DNA from 2 places in the Kribbella sp. CA-247076 genome. Region 2 is predicted to be linked to the other one. Evidence: riboswitches for the same ligand, from Rfam matches in the RefSeq annotation. Region 2 holds a riboswitch; the other holds the start of a gene.
What was found. Region 2 has a riboswitch for glycine ahead of ACQPYZ_RS33355 (L-serine ammonia-lyase). Riboswitches for the same ligand answer to the same signal wherever they lie in the genome.

Region 1 (10,980 bases), 3.7 Mb from region 2:
ACCCGACGACGGTGACCCGACCGGCACGCAGGAGGTCGTCGCGACGGAACAGGTAGTCCGCGGAGTGCAGGAAGCGCTCCTCCGGCAGTCCGGCGAGTGCAGCCGGTACGGCGGGCTCGGTGCCCACCCCGACGACCAGGTGCCGAGCCGTGAACGTCTCCGTCGAGTCACCGCGCTCCACGGTCAGCTGGAACAGCGAACCGTCCCAGGAGACCTCGGCGACGTGGTGACCGAAGTGCAACGAGTCCAACTGCGCGGCGCACCAGCGCAGGTAGGCCTCGTACTCACGCCGGGTCGGGTGGAACTTCTCCCGCACGTAGAACTGGTACAACCGGTCGTTGTCGCGCAGGTACGACAGGAACGACAGCGGATGCGCCGGCTCGACCAGGCTGACCAGGTCGGCCAGGAACGAGACCTGCAGCATCGCGTCGTCGAACATCAGCCCGCGGTGCCAGGTGAACTCCGGGCGGCTGTCCAGCACCGCGAGGCGTACGTCGTCCACGCCGTCGGCCAGCGCGGCCAGTCCGAGGTTGAACGGCCCGCAGCCGATCGCGATCACGTCGTAAGGGGCGGTGCTCATGTCATGCCTCCACGGTCCGGGTGCGGACCATCAGTAGTGCGGTCTTCTCGGGGAGCTGTAGCTCTCCCTGCCTGACGAACCCGGCCGCGGCGAACGCGCGGACGGACGGCGTGTTGTCGATGTCGGGCTCGGCGACGACCCGACGGCAGTCCGGGTCGGACGCGAGCAGGGCGTCGGCGAGTGCGCTCAGCAGTTGACGCCCCAGCCCACGGCCGACCCGGGTCACGTCACCGATGGCGACGTGGACTCCCCAGTCGTGGTCGTCGCAGGCGTAGTAGTCGGCCAGCCGGTCGTGCCTGACCCGGTAGAGCTCGACGTACCCGACTTCCACGGAGTCGACCGAGACCACGCACGGAGTCGAGTGCTCCCCCGCCGACTGCTCGCTGAGCTCCTCCGCCCATCGCTCGACCGACCAGTCCTGGTGCCACCAGCGGCGAATGTGGGGCTGCGCCATCCAGAACGCGATTCTGGCAGCGTCCTCAGCGCCCGCGGGCCGGAGGTCGAAGCCGTTGTCCAGGTGCAGCATCGGGCCGACGTCGCACCTCATCGCAGCGGGTTCGGGATGTCGAGATAGACCGACTGGGCGTCGAGCGGCGCGACCACCTCGTCGATGCCGCGCAGCCGCGTCAGCATGTTCGCCTTGCAGGGCAGCGTCTCCGACTCCAGCCACCGCCGCGCCAGCCGATCGCCATCAGGTCCGGCGGACTTCAACAGCGGCAGGGCCAGGGTCAGCCGATCCCGCACCACGCTCAGCAACTCGGACTCGTCACCGACGCCGTCGTACGCGAGACAGCCGACCACCGCGAGCGCCTGGTTGTGCAGCAGGTAGTACGTCAGTCGATCGTCGACAATCGGATCATCGACAACTGCGAGCGTCGAGTCCCGCAAGCCGGTCACCGCGAGCAGACCCCGCAGGTACGACGACGCCAGGTAGTACCCCTGGTTGTCGCGGTACGCCCCGCCCTTGATCCGGCCGGCCCCGTCCAGCCGGACCAGCGTGTTCTGCTGGTGTGCCTCGAGTCCGATGCCGGTCTCGGCGTACAGGTGCAGCATCGGGATCAGCACACTGCCGATGTACGTCGCGACCCAGCCGGCCGGGTCGTCCGCGGCGTACTCGCTCAAGCGGCTGATCCCACCCGGCCGCGGCGCGACCAGACCGGCCAGGCACGCGTAGCTGTCGACGTCGGCGGGCACCTCGCGGACGGCGACGTCCAGCCCGGTCAGCGTCGGGCCGCCCTCGTCGAGGGCCACCCACGCCGGATCCCGGACGATGGTGAACCGCGGGTGCGCGGTCGCCGTACCGGCGTTGTACGCCGCGTCCAGCAACCGGTTGATCTCCAGGCCGCGGCGCAGCTCGGTCGGCGTGGACTCGCGCCGGGAGTTCGTGATTCGCAGGCCGAGCGAGAGCTTGAGCATCACCGGCAGGTCGGGGTGGTAGACGGTCCGCAGGCTCGAGGTCGGATACCACTGCGCACCCTGCGGGCCGAGCGCCTTCACGCGTCCCGCGGAGATCAGCTCGGCCACGCGCGGGCGCTGCGCGACCGCTGCGGCCTGCCAGGGGTGCGCCGGGATCAGCACCCGGCCGGCGGACGGCGTAATGCCGGCCAGCGCGCCCATCAACTGCAAGGCGTCCAGTCCCTGCAGCGAGGGCGCGCCGGCCACCTGGTCCGACGACACCAGCTCGGCGTCGGCTTCGAACCAGTGCACCGCGAAGCGGCCGCCGAGCTCGGGCGAGTACGCCGCCAGCTCGTCACCGCTCAGCCCGTCCCGGCTCTTCGGTGCCGGGTGGTTCAGATGACCGAACAGCAGTGCCTGCTCGAGCTCCAGGAAGCGACCCGGTCCGCGTTCACCGTCCGCCTTCGCGACGAACAGCTCGACGTTGCGGACCGACTCCGCCGTCCGGGCCGCGAGATCCTCGATCTCACCCGCGTCCGCGCCCGCGGACAGCACCCGGACCAGTTCCTCGGGCGCCGGCGGCACCCCGTCCACGAGTACGTCGGTGAACTGGTGCAAGCCGGTCCTGGACGCGTGCTCGACCCGGGCGGTCACGGTCGACCCGCCGGCCTCGAACGTCAGCGGTCCTACCGCGACCGGCACGGCCGACTCGCGGGTGTAGCACCGCAGGATCGCGTTCAGGTGGGCAGCTACTGCTGTGTCAGCCGGTAAGGTCACGCCGCTCCTTCGCCACTTCCTGCCCGGACGTCGAGGCCGGTGGCCACGACCTGGTCGAGCAGGTCCTCGATGTCCGACGCGGTGGCGTTCGGGTTCAGCAGCGTCAGCTTCAACGCGACCGCCGCCGGACGGCCGCCCCGGGCCGGCAGCTTCGTCCGGCCGATCAGCACCCGCCCCGACGTCAGCAACCGGCGCCGGACCTCACCCTGGAGAGCGTCCACGGCGGCCGCCTCCAGCCCCTGCCCGGCGACCCGGAACAACACCGTGGTCAGGGTCACCGGCGCCAGCAACTCGAGGTTGCTGTCGGCAACGACCCGGGCCGCGGCGGCGTGCGCGAGCTCGTGACAGGTGTCGAGCATCCTGCCCAGTCCGGCCCGGCCGTATGCCGTCAAGGTGGTGGCGACTTTGACCGCGTCCGGGCGCCGGGTGGTCTGCAGGCTCCGGCCGAGGAGCCCGTCCAGCCCGGAGTCGATGTCGTCGGCCGGGTTCAGGTAGTCGACCGACCGGCCGAACGACGCGAACCGGTTCCTGTCGGCCACCAGCAGCACGCTGGTCGCGGCCGGCTGCCAGCCGATCTTGTGCAGGTCCAGCGTCACCGAGTCGGCGTGCGCCAGGTCGGCCAGCAGCGGCGCGAGCTGGTCGGAGAACAACGCCCCGAACCCGTACGCCGCGTCGACGTGCACCCAGGCGCCGTACTGCCGGGCCAGCGCGGCGATCGGCGCGATCGGGTCGACCGTCCCGTAGTCCGTCGTACCCGCCGTGGCGACCACCGCGACCGGCGTCCGGCCCGGCTTGGCGAGCTCGTCGGCCAGCACGTCGGTGCGCATCCGGAAGTTCTCGTCGGCGGCGATCGTGATCGCGGCGTCCTCCCCGAGCCCGAGCGCGGCGCAGGCCCGCTGCACCGAGAAGTGCGCCAACTCGGAGCAGAACACGACCGGATGGTCGAGCCCCTGCAGCCCGTTGCGCCGGACGTCGACGCCGAGAGCCGCGGCGGCGCTGTCGCGCGCGATCAGGACGGCCAGCAGGTTCGAGATCGAGCCGCCGGGAGTGAGTACGCCGTCCGCGTCCGGACCGAATCCGGCCAGGCCGGCCAGCGCCTTGACCACCCACTTCTCGATCGCCAGCGTGGCCGGACCGGAGTCGTAGGTGTCCATCGAGGCGTTGCTCGCGGACGCCAGCGCGTCCGCGTCGACCGCGACCTGCAACACCGGCGGCTGCAGGTGGGCGGCGGCGTGCGGGTGGCTCAGGTCGATCCCGTGGTCGGACAGCAGACCCGCGATCAGGTCGAGTGCCGCCGATTCGCCGACACCGGTCGAGGGGACGCGCGGCTCCCCCAGCACGTCGGCGGTCCGCCGCAGTACCTCGGCAGGCGATCCGGCCGGCAGCGGCCCACGGCCCGGATCGGAGACGGTCGTGGCCAGCGGCCACGAGGTGAACGGGCTGCGTACCGGGGCGGGCAGCGCAGTCAGACGCGCGGGTTGCGGCATCCAGATCTCCCGAAGAAGTTGTTAGGTAAACCTTAGTAAGGCGCACCTAACTTAGTCCGCCCGCGCAGTACCGTGTCAACTCCGGTCCGTGTCGGCCCACCCCCTGAAACGCCACGCACCAAGCGAAACCACGACACGATGTGTCGAGCTTCACGTGGCCGACGACTCCCCAGGGAGGTCAGGCGTCGTACGGGGTGCGGGTGAGGACGAACGTCGCGACGTTCAGGTGGGTGCGGTCGCCGTGGCGGACGACGCGGAGTTTCTCGCCGGCGAGGTAACCGTCGCGGCCTCGGTAGAGGTCGGGGCCGAGGGGCGAGAAGCGGGAGGTGAGGGCGCCGGTGAGCTGGAGGATGCCGCCGCTGACGGACATGGTGACCGGGGAATTGCCCCAGTACCAGTGGCCGAGCAGGTCGGTGCCCTGGTCGAGAGGTGGTTCGGGGACCCACTCCTGCGGCAGCACCGGCTCGTGCGCGACCAGGATCTCCAGCAGATCGGGCGGGAGGGACGCGACCCGGCCGTACGTCGCGTTGCCGAGCGTCACCGCGCCGATCCGGCGGACGCGGTCGACGAACAGGCCGGCGAGGAAGCCGGGCATCGAGCCGGTGTGACCGATCAGCAGGTACGGGTCGTCGGCGATCAGTCGCAGCCCCAGCCCGTACGACGCGGTCAGCCCTTCCCGTGGATCGGCGGCCGCCGGCGCCGCCATCTCCTCCACCGAATCGCGGCTGAGCACCTCGTAGACCGGATCGATCCAGAACATCGCGTAGCGGGCCAGGTCCTCGATCGTGCTCCACAACTGCCCGGCCGGCGCCATCGCACCGGCGTCGTACGCCGGCTCCTCCAGCAACCGACCGCTGAACGGATGCACGGAGAACCCCTGCGCGGCCGGCTCCGACGGGAAATACGACGTACGCCGCATCTCCAGCGGATCGAGAATGCGCTCCCGCACCAACTCGAGCCAGGACGAGCCGCGCAACCGGGCGACGATCTCACCGAGCAACCCGTACCCCAGGTTCGAGTAGTGGTGCCGCCGGTCGGCCGGACCCGCGGCCTGCGACTCGTCCATCGCCGCGGTCAGCTGCTCGAACGAGACCCCGGGGTTGCGTTCCCACCAGTCGCCCTCGGGCTCGGCGTTCATCCCGCCGGAGTGCGCGAGCAACTGCCGGATCGTCCTGTCCCCGAACGCGATCCCGGGCAGGTGCTTGCCGACGGCATCGTTCAGCGCGAGCAGCCCGTCGTCGCGGCACTGCATCACCAGGATCGCCGTCATCGTCTTGGTGATCGACCCGATCCGGTACTGCACGTCCGGACCGGGCGCACCGCGGTCCGCGGTCGCGAACCGCCCCCGCGACCCGGTCCACACCAGCGACCCGTCGCGGACCACCCCGGCGTTGACCGTCGGCAACTTCCACTCGCTCTGCGCCGCCGCAATCTCGGCGAACAGAGCAGCGGCGGTGTCAGGGCGCAGGGTCATTACTCGAAGGCCTCCGGGGACGGGCAGGAGCAGATGAGGTTGCGGTCGCCGTAGGCGCCGTCGATGCGGCGGACCGGCGGCCAGTACTTCGACGTGCGGTCGACCGAGCGCGGGAACGCGGCCTCCTCGCGGGTGTACGCGTGCTCCCACTTGTCGTTGATCACCGACGCGGCGGTGTGCGGCGCGTTCACCAACGGGTTGTCGGCGGCCGGCCACTCCCCCGCCGCGACCCGGTCGATCTCGTGCCGGATCGCGATCATCGCGTCGCAGAAGCGGTCGAGTTCGCCTAGATCTTCGGATTCCGTCGGCTCGACCATCAGCGTGCCGGCCACCGGGAACGACATCGTCGGCGCGTGGAAGCCGTAGTCGATCAGCCGCTTCGCGACGTCGTCGACGCTGATGCCGGTCTCCTTCGTCATCGGCCGCAGGTCGAGGATGCACTCGTGCGCGACCAGGCCGTTCTCACCGGTGTACAGCACCGGGAAGACGCCCTCCAGCCGCTTCGCCACGTAGTTCGCCGTCAGGACGGCGGCCTTGGTCGCCGCGGTCAGGCCGGACGCGCCCATCATCCGGATGTACGCCCACGAGATCGCCAGCACGCCGGCCGACCCGAACGGCGCCGCGCTGATCGGGCCGACCCCGGAGTCCGGACCGGCCTGGTCCAGCAGCGGGTGGTTCGGCAGGTACGGCGCCAGGTGCGCCGCGACCGCCACCGGACCGACGCCCGGGCCACCGCCCCCATGCGGGATGCAGAACGTCTTGTGCAGGTTCAGGTGGCTGACGTCGCCGCCGAACTCACCGGGCCTGGCCAGCCCGAGCAGGGCGTTCAGGTTCGCGCCGTCGACGTACACCTGGCCGCCGTGGTCGTGGACGATCCGGCAGACCTCGGTGACGCTCTCCTCGTACACGCCGTGCGTGGACGGGTAGGTGATCATGATCGCGGCCAGCTTGTCGGCGTGCTCGGCGGCCTTCGCCCGCAGGTCGTCAAGGTCGATCGTGCCGTCGTCGTTGCCCTTGACAACGACCACCTTCATGCCGGCCATCACCGCTGAGGCGGCGTTCGTGCCGTGCGCGCTGGCCGGGATCAGGCAGACGTTCCGCTCGAGGTCGCCGCGCGCGTGGTGGTAGCCGCGGATCGCGAGCAGGCCGGCCAGCTCACCCTGGGAGCCCGCGTTCGGCTGGATGGACACCTTCGCGTAGCCGGTCACCTCGGCCAGCCAGCGCTCCAGTTGCCCGATCAGCTTCACGTACCCGGCCGCGTCCTCGATCGGCGCGAACGGATGCAGGTCCGCGAACTCCGGCCAGGTGACCGGCTCCATCTCGGTGGTCGCGTTCAGCTTCATCGTGCAGGAGCCGAGCGGGATCATCCCGCGGTCCAGCGCGTAGTCGTAGTCGGACAGCTTCCGCAGGTACCGCAGCATGGCGGTCTCGGACCGGTGCGTGTTGAACACCGGGTGGGTCAGGTAGTCCGTCGTACGACGCACCGCCTCGGGCAACGCGGTCGTGCCGAGCGAACCGTCGTACCGCAGGTCGAAGGCGTCGCAGACCGAGCGGAGCGCATGCGCGTCGGTCTTCTCGTCACAGGAGATGCCGACGTGGTCGGCGTCGACCAGCCGGAGCCAGACCCCGTTCTGCCGGGCGGCGTCCACCACGTCCGCGGCGCGACCGGGGACCCGGGCGAGCACCGTGTCAAAGAAGGTGTCGTGGACAACCTCCACCCCACCGGCGCGCAGCGAGCCGGCCAGCTTGGCGGCGTGGTCGTGCACGCGCTCGGCGATCGCCTTCAGGCCGTCGGGACCGTGGTAGACGGCGTACATCGACGCGACCACGGCCAGCAGGACCTGCGCCGTACAGATGTTGGAGGTCGCCTTCTCGCGGCGGATGTGCTGCTCGCGGGTCTGCAGCGCCAGCCGGTACGCCGGGGCGCCGTCGGCGTCCACCGAGACCCCGACGAGGCGACCCGGCAACGACCGCTCCAGACCGGTCCGCACCGACATGAAGCCGGCGTGCGGACCGCCGTAGAACAGCGGTACGCCGAAGCGCTGCGAGGACCCGATCACGATGTCGGCGCCGGCCTCACCCGGTGCCTCGAGCAACGTCAGTGCGAGCAGGTCGGACGCGACCGCGACTAGCGTGTCCCGCTCGTGCGCGGCGGCGATCAGCGGCTTCAGGTCGCGGACGACGCCGCCGGAGCCCGGATACTGCACCAGGAAGCCGAAGAAGTCGCCGTCGGGCAGGCCCTCGGTGGTGTCCGCGACGACGACCTCGATCCCGAGCGCCTCGGCCCGGGTCCGGACGACCGCGATGGTCTGGGCGAAGCAGTCGGCGTCGACCAGGAAGCGGTCGGACTTGCTCTTCTTGTTCGACCGGTGCGCCAGCGTCATCGCCTCGGCGGCCGCGGTGCCCTCGTCGAGCAGCGACGCGTTCGCCGTCGGCAGGCCGGTGAGGTCGGAGACCACGGTCTGGAAGTTCAGCAGCGCCTCGAGCCGGCCCTGGGAGATCTCCGGCTGGTACGGCGTGTAGGCCGTGTACCAGGCCGGGTTCTCGACCAGGCGGCGGACGATCACGGACGGGGTGAAGGTGCTGTAGTACCCCTGGCCGATCATCGAGGTGGCGACCGTGTTGCGCGCCGCGAGCTGCCGGAGCTCGTGCAGCGCGTCCACCTCGGAGGCCGGGTCGGGCAGCCGGAGCGCCTCGGCGGACCGGATCGACGCCGGGACGGCGGCGTCCACGAGCGCGTCGACGTCGTCGTACCCGAGCAGCTGGACCATCCGCGAGACCTCGTCCGGCCGGGGCCCGATGTGCCGGTCGGCGAACGCGGCCGAGATCTGGGGTGAGTTGTTCATCTAGAGGCTCCGTTGCTGACGTGCTTCCGGTCGCCTCCCCCTCTGTCACGCGCTGCGCGCTCCAGAGTCGCCTGTGGCACTCGGTCCATGGGCCTGAGAGGTTCCGGGGAGGAATTGCCCCTTCGGCGCCCGGGTCAACGGGTCTCTCCCGAATGCTGTGTACGGCGTGTCCGAGGCTACCAGGAATCCGCGAACAGTTCGGGCAGCAGGCTTCGCGCGGCCGGCCGGGCGGCCTCGACCTGCTCGCGGGTGGCCGACGCCATCGGCCAGCGCACCCGGGTGCCGACGTCGGCCCAGTCACCGACCGCGGCCAGGAACTTGTCCAGCGCCGGGTTCGACAACCCTGCCTTCTGCAGGGGTACGACGTGCTGCGCGAAGAACTCCGCGATCCGGCGCTCCACATCCAGCGACCCGGCCTGCCGCACCGCTCCGTTGGGCGAGAGCGCGGCGACGTTGGAGTAGCTGCCGTGCGCACCGAGTAGCGACATGCTCGCCAGGAAGTGACCGGGCACGAAGATCGACAAGCCGGACTTCGTTGCCTGGTCGAACCACGCCTTGTCGCCGCCCGCGGTCTTCAACCCGATCAGCGTCGGCACCGCGTCGGCCAGGCTCCGGAGCAGCTGAGGATCGACGCGGGTCTTCGCGTGCGGCGGGTTGTACAGGACGAGCGGGACCTCACCGGCCACGTCCGCCGTACGCCGGAGGAAGGCGAGCACCTCGCGGTCGTTCAAGGGCAACCAGTCGGGCACGATCACCTGGATCGCACCGGGCTCGAGCGCCGCGGCGCGCCGTACCCGCTCGAGTTGGACCTGGGCGGACGGATGGCTGGCGCCCAGCTGAAACGGTTTCCCGGTCGCCGCCAGCAGGTCGTTGATCCGGTCGAACTCGTCCTCGGTCAGGGTCTGGAACTCCCCCGCCGTGCCGTGGGCATAGAGGCCGTCCAGCTCGGTCGCGGCGAGTGTCGCCGCCTGCGTCTCCAGCCGCCGGAAGTCGATCGAGTCGTCCGCGTTCAGCGGCAGCAACAAAGTCGCCCACACACCGCGCAGCGATCCAGCGGTGAGTGGGCGCACAGGAGAAGAAGTGGAGGTCAGCCGGTCATGCGGGCGCGGCGGCGGGCGGCGAGCTCGTCGTTCGCGTGCGAATCGCCGTCCTCGCCGTGACCGTCGGCACGCTCGGTCGGCAGCTCGGACAGGGAGCCCTCGACCTCGCGCCAGACGCCACCGAGGGCGATACCGAACACGCCCTGGCCGCCGGCCAGCAGGTCGATCACCTCGTCGGGCGACGTACACATGTAGACCGACGCGCCGTCGCTCATCAGCGTGATCTGGGTCAGGTCGTCGATGCCGCGCTTGCTCAGGTGGGCGATCGCGGTCCGGATCTGCTGCAGCGAGATCCCGGCGTCCAGCAGCCGCTTGATCACTTTCAGCAACAGGACGTCACGGAAGCCGTACAGCCGCTGCGTGCCGGAACCCGTCGCCGGACGCACGGACGGCGAAACCAGGCCGGTGCGGGCCCAGTAGTCGAGCTGGCGGTACGTGATCCCGGCCGCGGCGCAGGCCGTCGGCCCGCGGAACCCGACGTCCTCCGGCATCGGCCGCAGGTCGTCGTCGAAGAGCAGACCCTGCACGCCGGCGGTCGCGGCCGCCTGGGCGTGTGCTTCGGACGTCGACTGCGCCGTCAGATCCGTGTCGCCGGTGCGTGTCACGCCTGAGCCTCCCTGGGTACCGACTGGAACGGGTCACATTCGTGGAGTGACGCCACCCCACAACTCCTTCAAGGTAAGCCGCCGATCAGGGAGGGTCAACGATCATCGCCCCTGGTCGGGAGCGTGTCGCAACCATGACCTCAATCGTTACCTGCCGTGCCTTGTACCAGACCGCTCAACTCTGTCCCGGGCTCACAGTCCCGGCTAGCTCTTGTCGAAGTCTTCCGGGGTCACCTGGTCGAGGAACTCCCGGAACCGCTCGACCTCCTCTTCCTCCTCCACCTCGTCCGCGCCGGTCGCCTCACTCTCCGGAACCGGGATCCCGGCCTCGGCCAGGATCTCCTCGGTGCAGAACACCGGCGTCCCGGTGCGCAGCGCCAGGGCGATCGAGTCCGACGGCCGCGCGGAGATCTCGGTCTTGTCGTCGAAGACCAGGATCGCCTCGAACACACCGTCGGTCAGGTTCACGATCCGGACCTGGTTGAGGGTGTGCCCGAGCACCCGGATCGTCTCGGCGAACAGGTCGTGCGTCAGCGGCCGGGGTGGCTCCATGCCCTGCTGGGCGAACGCGATCGCACTCGCCTCGGCTGCGCCGATCCAGATCGGCAGGTACCGCTCTCCGCCGACCTCCCGGAGCAGCACGATCGGCTGACTCGAGGGCATCTCGACCCGGACTCCGATTACGTCGACTTCGCGCACACCTTCAGCCTACTCCG
Region 2 (10,980 bases):
CCACCCGGCCGAACTCCTCCGGAGTCTCGGCCAGCCCAGGCAGCACCACCCAGATCGTTGTCATCGCAACAAAGCTTGCCTCAGGCCTGGTAACCGGGTCGCCGGCAGCAGGCAGAGCGTGCGGCAGGTATCACTCGGGGACACTAGTGGGATGATCGCCCGGTGCGGTCGGAACAGGCGGAGGTGGTGGTCCCGCAGTGGCAGCAGCGAGCGGCTGTCTGGGTGGGCCGCGTGGTCGTGGCCGCGTCGGTCTGGTCGTTCATCGCGATCCCGCTGCACCTGTTCGCCCCGGCGTCCGTGAAGCAGGTTGATCAAGCCTTCGATTTCTTCGGCATCCCGGCCGGGCACACCTTCTTCTCCGCGGTCTACCTGGCCGTCGTCGGCAGCGCGTTGCTGCGGGGCAAGCGGGCCGCGCTGCTGTGGGTGCTATGGGTCTTCCAGGCCCTCTGGCTGATCGCGCACACCGCGGCGGTCGCGTTCACCAGCGTCCGGCTGGCCAACCCGAACGACGCCGAACTGCTGTCGACGTTCGGCCCGGCGACCGTCAAGGATCTGGAGCTCGGCATCGTCCAGGTGGTCGTGGTGGCCGCGATCATCGTGCTGCTGTGGACGATCCGCGGCGCGTTCCCGGCCCGGCTGGCGCCCGGCACCCGGCAGCTCGCGATCACCGCGCTGCTGACCGGCCTGCTGGTCTCGGTCGCGGTGAGCATCACGCTGACGCAGATCTTCCCGAAGACGCTGACCGGGCAGCGGGAGAAGATCGGCTGGGCGGTCATGGCCACCCTCGGCCAGTCCCGCAGCCAGCTGGGCGGCCACGAGGGCCACGGCTGGATCGGTCTGACCGTCGGCGCGATCTCGGCCGCGTCGCTGGTGATCGCGTTCGCCATCTTCCTGCGCTCGGTCCGCCGGGTCCGCTACCTGTCCCAGCCCGAGGAGCTCGACGTACGCCGCCTGCTCCTGCAGCACGGCGAACGGGACTCCCTCGGGTACTTCGCCACCCGCCGGGACAAGGCGGTCGTGTTCTCCCCCGCCAAGGACGCGGCGATCGCGTACCGGGTGGTCAACGGGGTCAGCCTGGCCAGCGGCGATCCGCTCGGCGACCCGGCCGCCTGGCCCGGTGCGATCAAGGTCTGGCTGGCCGAGGCCCGCACGTACGGCTGGTCCCCCGCCGTCCTGTCCGCGAGCGAGGAGGCGGCGCACGCGTACGTCGACGCCGGCCTCCGCGCGTTGTCGATGGGCGACGAGGCGATCATCGACGTCGCGGACTTCACCCTCGAGGGCCGGACGATGCGACCGGTCCGGCAGGCGGTGACGCGCGTCCAGCGGGCCGGGTACCACGCGGAGGTGGTCCGGCACGGCGACCTGTCGCCGGACGCGTTGGCGGAGTACGTCGAGCTGGCCGAGAGGTGGCGGGGAGCGCAGACCGAGCGCGGGTTCTCGATGGCGCTCGGGCGGCTGGGCGACCCGGCCGACGCGCGCTGCGTGATGGTGATCGCCCGCGACGCCGAGGGCTCGGTGCGCGGGTTGCTGTCGTTCGTGCCGTGGGGGGTGCGCGGCGTCTCGCTCGACCTGATGCGGCGGGATCCGGAGTCGGTGAACGGCCTGATGGAGTTCATGGTCACGTCGCTGGTCGACGCGTGCGGGGACCTCGGGCTGCACCGGATCTCGCTGAACTTCGCGATGTTCCGGGAGATCTTCAGCGACGCCGAGCGGGTCGGCGCCGGGCCGGTGCTGCGGTTGACCAACGCGCTGCTGACGGTGGCGTCGCGGTTCTGGCAGTTGGAGAGCCTGTACCAGTCGAACGAGAAGTACCTGCCGCGCTGGTCGCCGCGGTTGATCTGCTACTCCCGCGGTGCGTCGCTGGCGCAGGTCCTGCTGGCGGCCGGGACCGCGGAAGGTTTCCTGCCGGCGCCGCGGCCGTGGACCCGGGTCGACAGCCTGGAGACCGCCGAACGGCACGCGATCATGGCGGCGGACGGTGGCGCGTTCGCGGGCGCCGTACGGTCACAGGAGGAGGAACTGCTGCGGCCGGCTCTGCCCGACCGGAAGCTGACCGAGCAGGAGCTGATCCGGCGGTCGAAGCTGGCCGAGCTCGTTGCTGCCGGCATCGATCCGTACCCCGCGAGCGTGCCGCGGACGGAGACGCTGGGGCGGATCCGCGCGTTGTACCCGAACCTGCCGGCCGACCACCGGACCGGTTCGGAGGTGGCCGTCACCGGACGTGTGATGCGGCTGCGGAACCACGGTGGGCTCGCGTTCGCCTCGTTGCAGGACGGGTTGTCGCAACTGCAGGTGATGCTGACCGCGGAGTCGTGCGGCGAACCCGGGCTGGACCACTGGCGACGACTGGTCGACATCGGTGACCACGTCAGCGTGACCGGTGAGGTCGTCACGAGTCGTCGCGGCGAGCTGTCGATCGCGGCCACGAGCTGGCTGATGGCGGCGAAGTGCCTGCACCCGTTGCCGGACAAGCGGAAGGGGTTCACCGATCCGGAGGCCCGGGTCCGGCAGCGGCATCTCGACCTGGTGATGAACCCGGAGTCGCTGCGGATGATGCGATACCGCAGCAGCGCGGTCCGGGCCCTGCGCAACGGTTTCGAGGCGCGCGGTTTCATCGAGGTGGAGACGCCGATGCTGCAGGCCGCGCACGGCGGGGCGAACGCGCGCCCGTTCGCCACCCACATCAACGCCTACGACACCGAGCTGTTCCTGCGGATCGCGCCCGAGCTGTTCCTCAAACGGCTCAGCGTCGGCGGGCTCGGCAAGATCTTCGAGCTGAACCGGAACTTCCGCAACGAGGGCGCGGACGCGACGCACAACCCCGAGTTCACCTCGGTCGAGGCCTACCAGCCGCATGCCGACTACGAGGTGATGCGTGAGCTCACCCGGGAGCTGGTGATCGAGGCCGCGACCGCGGTCTTCGGCAAGCCGGTCGTCCAGCGGCCCGGCGGCGAGGTCGACATCTCCGGCGACTGGCCGGTGATCACCGTCCACGACGCGGTCAGCCGCGCCACCGGTACGTCGATCTCCACGGACACCCCGGTCGAGCGGCTGCGGGAGCTGTGCACGACGTACGGCGTACACACGACCTTCGAGTGCACCGCCGGCGAGCTCGTCCTCGAGCTGTACGACGAGCTCGTCGAGCCGGCCACCACCCTGCCGTCGTTCTACACCGACTTCCCGCTGGAGACGTCGCCGCTCACGCGCACGCACCGGTCCGAGCCACGGCTCGCCGAGCGGTGGGACCTGGTCGCCTTCGGCGCCGAGATCGGCACCGCCTACTCGGAGCTCGTCGACCCGATCGAGCAGCGCCGCCGGCTCACCGAGCAGTCCCTGAAGGCCGCTGCCGGCGACCCCGAGGCGATGTCGCTCGACGAGGACTTCCTCACCGCCCTCGAGTACGCGATGCCACCGACGGGCGGACTCGGGCTCGGCGTCGACCGCCTGATGATGCTCCTCACCGGCCAGAACATCCGGGCCACGCTCGCCTTCCCGTTCGTCCGCTCTGCCCCACGCTGACCGGTCACAGTCCGGGCCGGGGCTCGCTCACGACCTCCGGGACGCATACCCTGTGCGGCAACAGGGTGGGTGTGGGGGGCGTGCATGAAGAGGTTCGCTGTGCTCTGCGTGGGGTTGGGGCTGGTGGCCGGGTGTGGTGACCCGGTGGTGCAGGAGCAGTCGGTGTCCACACCGTCGGCGTCGGTGAGTACGACGCCCGTGCAGGCGCCGGTGCCGTCGACACCGACCGGGCCGCTCGGGTCGGCGGCGTACCAGGCCGAGCTGACGAGGATCGAGAAGACCCTCGCGAGTGGCCTGCGGGCGCTCACGCGGGTGCGGACCGCCGAGGCATTGACCGAGACGATGGGCGGGTTGTCGTCGGCGCTCAACACGGCGTCGTCGCAGTTGGCCGAGACCACGGTGACGAGCCGTTTGGCCGGCGTACACCAGGTGCTGCAGGCGCGGCTGCGGGTCGCGGCGACGTCGATGTCCGGCGCGAGGTCGGACACCGTCGAGCTGAACGCGCGGTGTGGTGGGGTCGCCTACACGTCGCAGAAGGTCCAGCGTCAGCTGCGCGCGGATCTGCAGAGCGCGATCGTGTCACTCGACAAGCTCCAGCTCCGCTTCGGCGCCACGTTGCCCGACCCGGGCCCGGCGCCCGAGGACGTCCGGCCGTCGAACGGCGCCGTCCTGGTCCGCCGCGGTCCCGCCGGCATCGGCCGGCTCCGGGTCACGAACGGTACGGCGAAGGACGTGGCGATCTCGATCGTGAGCACCGGGCAACCGCCGGGCACACCGCACGTGATGGTGTACGTGCAGTCGAAGAAGGCCGCGACGATCAGCCGGATCGGCGGCGCGTACTCGATCTACTACAAGAGCGGCACCGACTGGAACCTGGAGCGCCGGCAGTTCGGCGCCGACTGCTCCTTCCAGAAGTTCGACCGCACCTTCGGCCGCAACGAAGGCTGGCAGATCGACCTCCAACCCACCATCACCGGCAACGCCAGCACCACCGAAGTCGAGGCCTACTAGAGGCCGAGGGTGTCGAGGATGGTGGTGAGGAGGCCGCCTACCAGGCCTGGGTCGTTCGGTTCGTCGGGGTCGTCCGGGGGCGGCGGGGGTGGGTCGCTGGTGGGCGGGGGCTCTGTCGGCGGCTTGGTGGGCGGTTTGGTCGGCGGGTCCGGCGGCTGGGTGGTCGGGTCCGCGGGCGGCCGGGTGGTCGGTTTCGGGGGGACCTTGGTGGCCGGCGGGTGCGTGGGCTCCTGGTGGTCGACCAGCTGCGGGATCGCGGGCTTGGTGGTCGGGCAGGGCGTCGCGGGTTGTCCGTTCTCGGTGACCTGACCGGTCCCCGGCGCGGTCGTCGTTGCTGGCGGCAACGACGGGGTCTGGCCCGGCGTCGGCGGAGCCGTCGGTACCGGGGTCTCCGAGCCGCGCGGGACGGTCGGGCCGCCGGTCGGGAGCCGGGTGCTGGGTTCGAGGCCGGCGACCGGGCTGGCCGGGTCCGGGCCGCCACCGGGCAGCGGCAGGAACGAGGCGCCGATCCGCGGACCACCGAGCAGAGCGATGACGACGAGCACGCCGTACAGCGACAGCAGGGCACCGACCGTGTAGGCAGCCTGACGCAGCCGCCGGCGGTTCTGCCAGGGCGGTCGGCTGCCTGCCGCCGTTGCGGCAGAGATCGGTTTCACGGTCCCGCACAGTAGCGGCTACACCAGCGCTTGAAACAGCCCTTGGAAGAAATTCCACGCTAGATCGCAATATTCGGTCAATTCCGTTCCGCTACGCATTCGTAGAATTGCACCGAGTCAACAGTGGACGCGCCCATCGGCGGCGCAGCGAAGGATTTCCTGTGCCAGCCTGCTCCCATGTCTTCTCTGGTGCTGCTGCACGGACTCGGAGCCAACGGCCGGGTGTGGGACCGGTGGCCACAACCACGGCTCGCGCCCGATCTCCCCGGCCACGGCTCGGCTCCCGCGCTCCCGGCGTACACCTTCGGCGCGATGGCCGCCGCGATCGCCGAGACCCTTCCGGTACGGCGTGAGGTCGTGATCGTCGGCCACTCACTCGGCGGCGTGGTCGCGCTGGAGCTCGCCAGTGGACGGTACGGCGTCGACGTCAGCCGGGTGATCGCGCTCGGGGTCAAGGTCACCTGGTCCGACGACGACCTGGGCCGGGCCGGCGCCCTGGCGCGCAAGCCGGTCGCCTGGTTCGACACTCGCGAGGACGCGGCCGGGAGGTTCCTCAAGGTCTCCGGTCTGCAGGGGCTGGCCAACCCGGACGATCCGGTCGTCGATCACGGCCTGACCGAGGCCGACGGCCGCTGGCGCCTGGCGATGGACCCCGGCACGTTCGGTGTCGGTGCACCCGACCTTCGCAGACTCGTTGCCGAGAGCAAGGCGGACGTCGTCCTCGCCCGAGGAGAGCTCGACCCGATGAACACCGACGCCGAGCTGCACGCCCTGCACGACCAGGTCGTCACCTTGCCCGGCCTCGGCCACAACGCCCACGTCGAGGACCCGGGAGCGCTCAGCATTCGATGACGTTGACGGCGAGGCCGCCGCGGGAGGTCTCCTTGTACTTGATCTTCATGTCGGCGCCGGTCTCGCGCATGGTCTTGATCACCTTGTCGAGGGTGACCACGTGGACGCCGTCGCCATGCATCGCCATCCGGGCCGCGTTGATCGCCTTCACCGAGGCCATCGCGTTGCGTTCGATGCACGGGATCTGCACCAGGCCGCCGACCGGGTCGCAGGTCAGGCCGAGGTTGTGCTCCATCGCGATCTCGGCCGCGTTCTCGACCTGCAACGGCGTCCCGCCGAGGACCTCGCACAAGCCGGCCGCGGCCATCGAGCAGGCCGACCCGACCTCGCCCTGGCAGCCGACCTCGGCGCCGGAGATCGACGCGTTCTCCTTGTACAGCACGCCGATCGCGCCGGCGGTCAGCAGGAACCGGACGGCGCCGTCGTCAGTCGCGCCGGGGACGAACCGCCGGTAGTAGTGCAGGACGGCGGGAATGATGCCGGCGGCACCGTTCGTCGGGGCGGTGACGATCCGGCCACCGGAGGCGTTCTGCTCGTTCACCGCCAGCGCGAACAGGTTGACCCAGTCCATCACCTTGAGCGGATCGACCGACCACGGGTCCTGCGACAGCTTGCGGTGCAGCGCGTGCGCCCGTCGCGGCACCTTCAGCCCGCCGGGCAGGATCCCCTCGGTCTCGCAGCCCTCCCGCACGCACTCCTGCATCACCTGCCAAATGTGCAGCAGCCCGTCGCGCACCTCGTCCTCGGTCCGCCAGGCCAGCTCGTTCGCGAGCATCACCTCGCTGATCGACAGCTGCGACTCACGGCAGCGGTCCAGCAGCTCGGCGCCGGTGGTGAACGGGTACTTCAGCGGAGTCGTGTCCGGCACGATCCGGTCCCCGGCAGCCGCGGTCTCGTCGACCACGAACCCGCCGCCGACCGAGTAGTACGTGCGCTCCCGCAGTACGTCGCCGTCCGCCGTCCGGGCCGCGAACGTCATCCCGTTCGGGTGGTACGGCAGCGCCTTGCGCCGGTGCATCACCAGGTCGGTGTTCTCGTCGAAACCGATCTCGTGCGTCCCGGCCAGCCGCAGCCGGCCGCGCTCGCGGATCGCCTCGACCCGCGCGTCGACGGCATGCGTGACCACGGTCTCGGGGTCGTCGCCCTCGAGTCCGAGCAGGACCGCCTTGTTGCTGCCGTGGCCGTGCCCGGTCGCACCGAGCGAACCGAACAGCAGCGCCTCGACCCTCGCCGTCCGGCCGAGCAGGCCGTCGTCGGACAGGCCGAGCGCGAAGGTGCGGGCGGCACGCATCGGTCCCACCGTGTGGGAGCTCGACGGGCCGATCCCGATACTGAACAGGTCGAAGACGCTGATCGCCATCGTGCGGAGGTTCCTTCCGGTCGCCGTTGACCGTTGGCTTCCTCCCCGCTCTGTCAGGCAGATGCCTTCCAGAGGTGCCTCGCCCGTACGGTGAAGGTGCCTGAGAGATTCTTGGGGAGAGTTGCTCCTACGGCGCCCGAGTCATGGGCGCGTCTCCCGATCCCACGCCGTAGCGAGCAGGCGCTCGGCGGAGTGCCTCGCTGTGCTGGAGCGGAGGGCTCGATGCGGATCCATCGTGCCCTTCGCTCCAGTGCAGCGAGGTGCCCGCCGAGTGCCGCGCAGTAGGCGTGGGATCGGGAGACGCGCCCTTGCTCGGGACTCTCCCGCACGGGTTCATGCGGCTGTTGAGTTGACTGACGTCCGTGACGGTACGGCGGTCTCCCGGCCGCCGTCAATCCGGCCGGTGCGCACCATCCAGATCTCGAAGAGCCAGGTGAACAGCGGCGGAACGCTGGCCGCCAGACCCACCAGCGTGACCGGCCAGGACCACCGCAGTGGACCGCGGACGACGAGCACGGTCAGCACGTAGGCGATGAAGATGCCGCCATGGATCGGGCCGAAGATCTTCACCCCGAGCTCGTTGTCGGACAGCACGTACTTGAACAGCATGCCGATCAGCAGCCCGGTCCAGGAGATCGCCTCCGCGATCGCCACCCACCGGAACCACACGGCGTACTTGGCACTCTTCGGCGCATCACTCGGCGCACTACTCGTCCCAGTCATCAGCGACCGACCCTAACAAGTCCCCCAAGCGGTGCCCCGGGTCGGGCGGGGGCTGCTCCCCGATGTGATCGAGCAAACGGTTGCCCAGGATCGGGGGAGTTGCCTCAGACAGGAGTTCTCCCAGATGAAGTTCAGACAACGCGCCCTCGCGTGCGGCGCGGCGCTGGGCGTGGCCGCCGCCGGGCTGACCGCGCTGCCGGCGTCCGCGACCCCGGCGACGATCCAGTGGGCCGACTGCACGCCCGAAGGCCAGGACGATCCCGAGGTCGTGAAGGGTTCGCAGTGCGCGACCCTGCAGGTCCCGGTCGACTGGCGGAACCCGGACGGTCCCACGTTCGGTCTCGCGATCGCCCGGCGTACGGCGAAGGAGCCGGGCGACCGCGTCGGCGTCCTGCTGTGGGGTCCGGGTGGTCCCGGTGACTCCGGTGTCGACCGGGTCAAGACCGGGATGGATCGCTTCAGCCAGACCCTGCAGAACCGGTTCGACGTGGTCAGTTTCGACCCACGCGGGATCGCCCGCAGCAACCCGGTGAAGTGCTCGGCCGCCTTACTGGCCGGGCAGCCGTCGCCGGTGCTGAAGAGCCAGGCCGACTTCGACGCGACGATCCGCTACAACCGCACACTCGACGCGGACTGCCGGCAGCACACCGGGCCGGTCTACGACCACATCGACACCTGGCAGACGGTGCGGGACGTGGACGCCGTCCGGGCCGCGCTCGGAGAGCGGACGATCTCGTTCCACGGCAGCTCGTACGGGACGCTCCTCGGTGGTCAGTACGCCGAGACGTACCCGCACCGCGTCCGCGCGATGGTGCTGGAGAGCGTGGTCGACCACAGTGCCGCGTCGGCCCGGTCGTTCATCGACGCCCAGGCGTCCGCTGCCCAGGACTCGTTCGACGAGTTCGTGACCTGGTGCAACGCGGCAACGACCTGCGCCCTGCACGGCCGTGACATCAGCGCGTTGTGGGCCGGCCTGCTCGAGCGGGCGGACGACGGCAAGGTGCCCGATCCGCGAAACCCGGACGTGCCGATCACGCCGTACTGGCTGAGCTTCAACGTCTTCCGGGCCCTCTACGGTCCGCAGTGGCCGGCGTTGGCGGACCTGCTGAAGAAGCTCGACGCGAGCGTCCCGCCGACCGGGCAGCCGCCGGTCCCGACCGGGCTGGCCTCGAACACCCTCGCGGTCTTCTGCCAGGACTGGGACCTCCCGGTCCGCAACTATCGCGAGTACGCCGGGATGCTCGACCGACTGGCCCGGAACAACCCGGACATGCGCTACCCGGGTCAGCTGGTCGCGATCTCGATGTGCCTGGGCCTACCGTCGGCCGACAATCCACAGCACCGGCTGAAGGTCCGCGACCTGGACACCCCGGTCCTGCTGGCGAACGCGATCCACGACCCGGCCACCGGCTACAACTGGGCGCGGAGCGTGGCCCGTCAGCTCGGCCGGCACGGCGTGCTGCTGACGTACGAGGGCTGGGGGCACGGCAGCTACGACGGCGGCCCGTGCATGGAGACCACGATCGACGCGTACCTGGTCGCACTCGACGTCCCCCGCCGCGGCACGAGCTGCCCGGCCGTACCGCCGGTGTGACAGTCCCGGGCAGGCGTCTCCCAACCAGACGCCTGCCCGGGCGCTCTTCAGACCGGTACTCCGGTGACCTCGAGCACGCGGTCGAGGTGGTCGCCGCGGACCATCCGGCCCGCCAGCAGACGGAGTTCGGCGCAGGCGGTCTCGAGCGCCTGCGTCTGGGACCGGCAGTGGTCGACGTACCAGAACGGGTCGTCGGGTTGCGGGTCGTCGGCGTCGTCGATGTCGGCGTACCAGTGCTGGTCGCCGCAGTGCATCACTCGCACGCGCAGGTTCATGGCTGCTACCCCCGTGGCCGGGATCCCTGGGTCCCCCCCGGATCCCAGTCGGGGTCGTCTCGGCCTGGCGCGTGGTCGCGGCCCCCCACTGCCACGCGCCGGGCCGAGTTCGACCCTCCCCCGCTGACTACATCGTTGCCGAGGGCGTCGGTGTTACTGCTTGTGACGGGATTATTTTGCGTGGCCCGGCGGCTACCGCGCGTTCAGGTGCGACTGGGTCCACTGCTCCAGGCCGGCGGCCGTGATCGGCAGGTCCTCGGTGAGGATCTCGAGCCGGTCGGAGTGCACCACCACGTTGTCCTCGATGCGGATGCCGATCCCGCGCAGCTCCGGCGGCACGGTCTCGTCGTTCGGGTGGAAGTACAGCCCCGGCTCGACCGCCAGCGCCATCCCGGCCTCGATCTCGCCGGCGAAGTACGCCTCCGGCCGGGACGCGTCGCAGTCGTGGACGTCGAGGCCGATGTAGTGACCGGTGCCGCAGACGATGTACCGCCGGTGTTGCTGGCCGTCCGGGCCGAGCAGCTCGTCGAGCGACACGTCCAGCAGCCCCCAGTCCCGCAGGCCTTCGGCGAGCACGCGCATGGCGGCGTACTGGAAGGCGCGGTACGGCGCTCCGACCCGGACGGCGTCCAGGGACGCCAACTGCGCCTTGTGCACCAGGTCGTACACCTGCCGCTGGGCGTCGGTGAACTCGCCCGTCGCCGGGAACGTCCGGGTCACGTCCGCGGTGTACAACGTCCGCGTCTCGACGCCGGCGTCCAGCAGGATGACGTCGCCCTCGTTCACCGGCCCGTCGTTGCGGACCCAGTGCAGCACCGGCGCATGTTTGCCGGCAGCAACGATCGAGGCGTAGCCCACGCCGTTGCCCGCGGTCCGTGCGCGCCGGTCGAAGGTGCCCTGCAGCCAGCGCTCACCGCCGCCGCGGATCGCCTCCGGAAGCTCGCGGGCGACGTCACCGAACGCGAGCACGCTGGCCGCGACCGCCTCGCG

Region 1: linked by a shared signal. The riboswitch ahead of gcvP (aminomethyl-transferring glycine dehydrogenase) and the one ahead of ACQPYZ_RS33355 (L-serine ammonia-lyase) in region 2 are both predicted to bind glycine.

What each region holds. Positions count from the first base shown of each region.
Region 1 covers NZ_CP192051.1:3,275,391-3,286,370, reverse strand. The annotation lists gene ACQPYZ_RS15560 (lysine N(6)-hydroxylase/L-ornithine N(5)-oxygenase family protein) at 1-580, opposite strand, end outside; gene ACQPYZ_RS15555 (GNAT family N-acetyltransferase) at 582-1,127, opposite strand; gene ACQPYZ_RS15550 (IucA/IucC family protein) at 1,124-2,752, opposite strand; gene ACQPYZ_RS15545 (pyridoxal phosphate-dependent decarboxylase family protein) at 2,749-4,239, opposite strand; gene ACQPYZ_RS15540 (serine hydrolase domain-containing protein) at 4,418-5,713, opposite strand; gene gcvP (aminomethyl-transferring glycine dehydrogenase) at 5,713-8,559, opposite strand; glycine riboswitch at 8,631-8,720, opposite strand; gene ACQPYZ_RS15530 (dihydrodipicolinate synthase family protein) at 8,736-9,596, opposite strand; gene ACQPYZ_RS15525 (MerR family transcriptional regulator) at 9,647-10,150, opposite strand; gene ACQPYZ_RS15520 (bifunctional nuclease family protein) at 10,469-10,963, opposite strand.
Region 2 covers NZ_CP192051.1:7,001,729-7,012,708, forward strand. The annotation lists gene ACQPYZ_RS33330 (alpha/beta fold hydrolase) at 1-64, opposite strand, end outside; gene lysX (bifunctional lysylphosphatidylglycerol synthetase/lysine--tRNA ligase LysX) at 163-3,519, shown strand; gene ACQPYZ_RS33340 (hypothetical protein) at 3,604-4,530, shown strand; gene ACQPYZ_RS33345 (hypothetical protein) at 4,527-5,186, opposite strand; gene ACQPYZ_RS33350 (alpha/beta fold hydrolase) at 5,364-6,038, shown strand; gene ACQPYZ_RS33355 (L-serine ammonia-lyase) at 6,025-7,398, opposite strand; glycine riboswitch at 7,477-7,567, opposite strand; gene ACQPYZ_RS33360 (DUF3817 domain-containing protein) at 7,732-8,121, opposite strand; gene ACQPYZ_RS33365 (alpha/beta hydrolase) at 8,246-9,715, shown strand; gene ACQPYZ_RS33370 (hypothetical protein) at 9,763-9,990, opposite strand; gene ACQPYZ_RS33375 (aminopeptidase P family protein) at 10,183-10,980, opposite strand, start outside.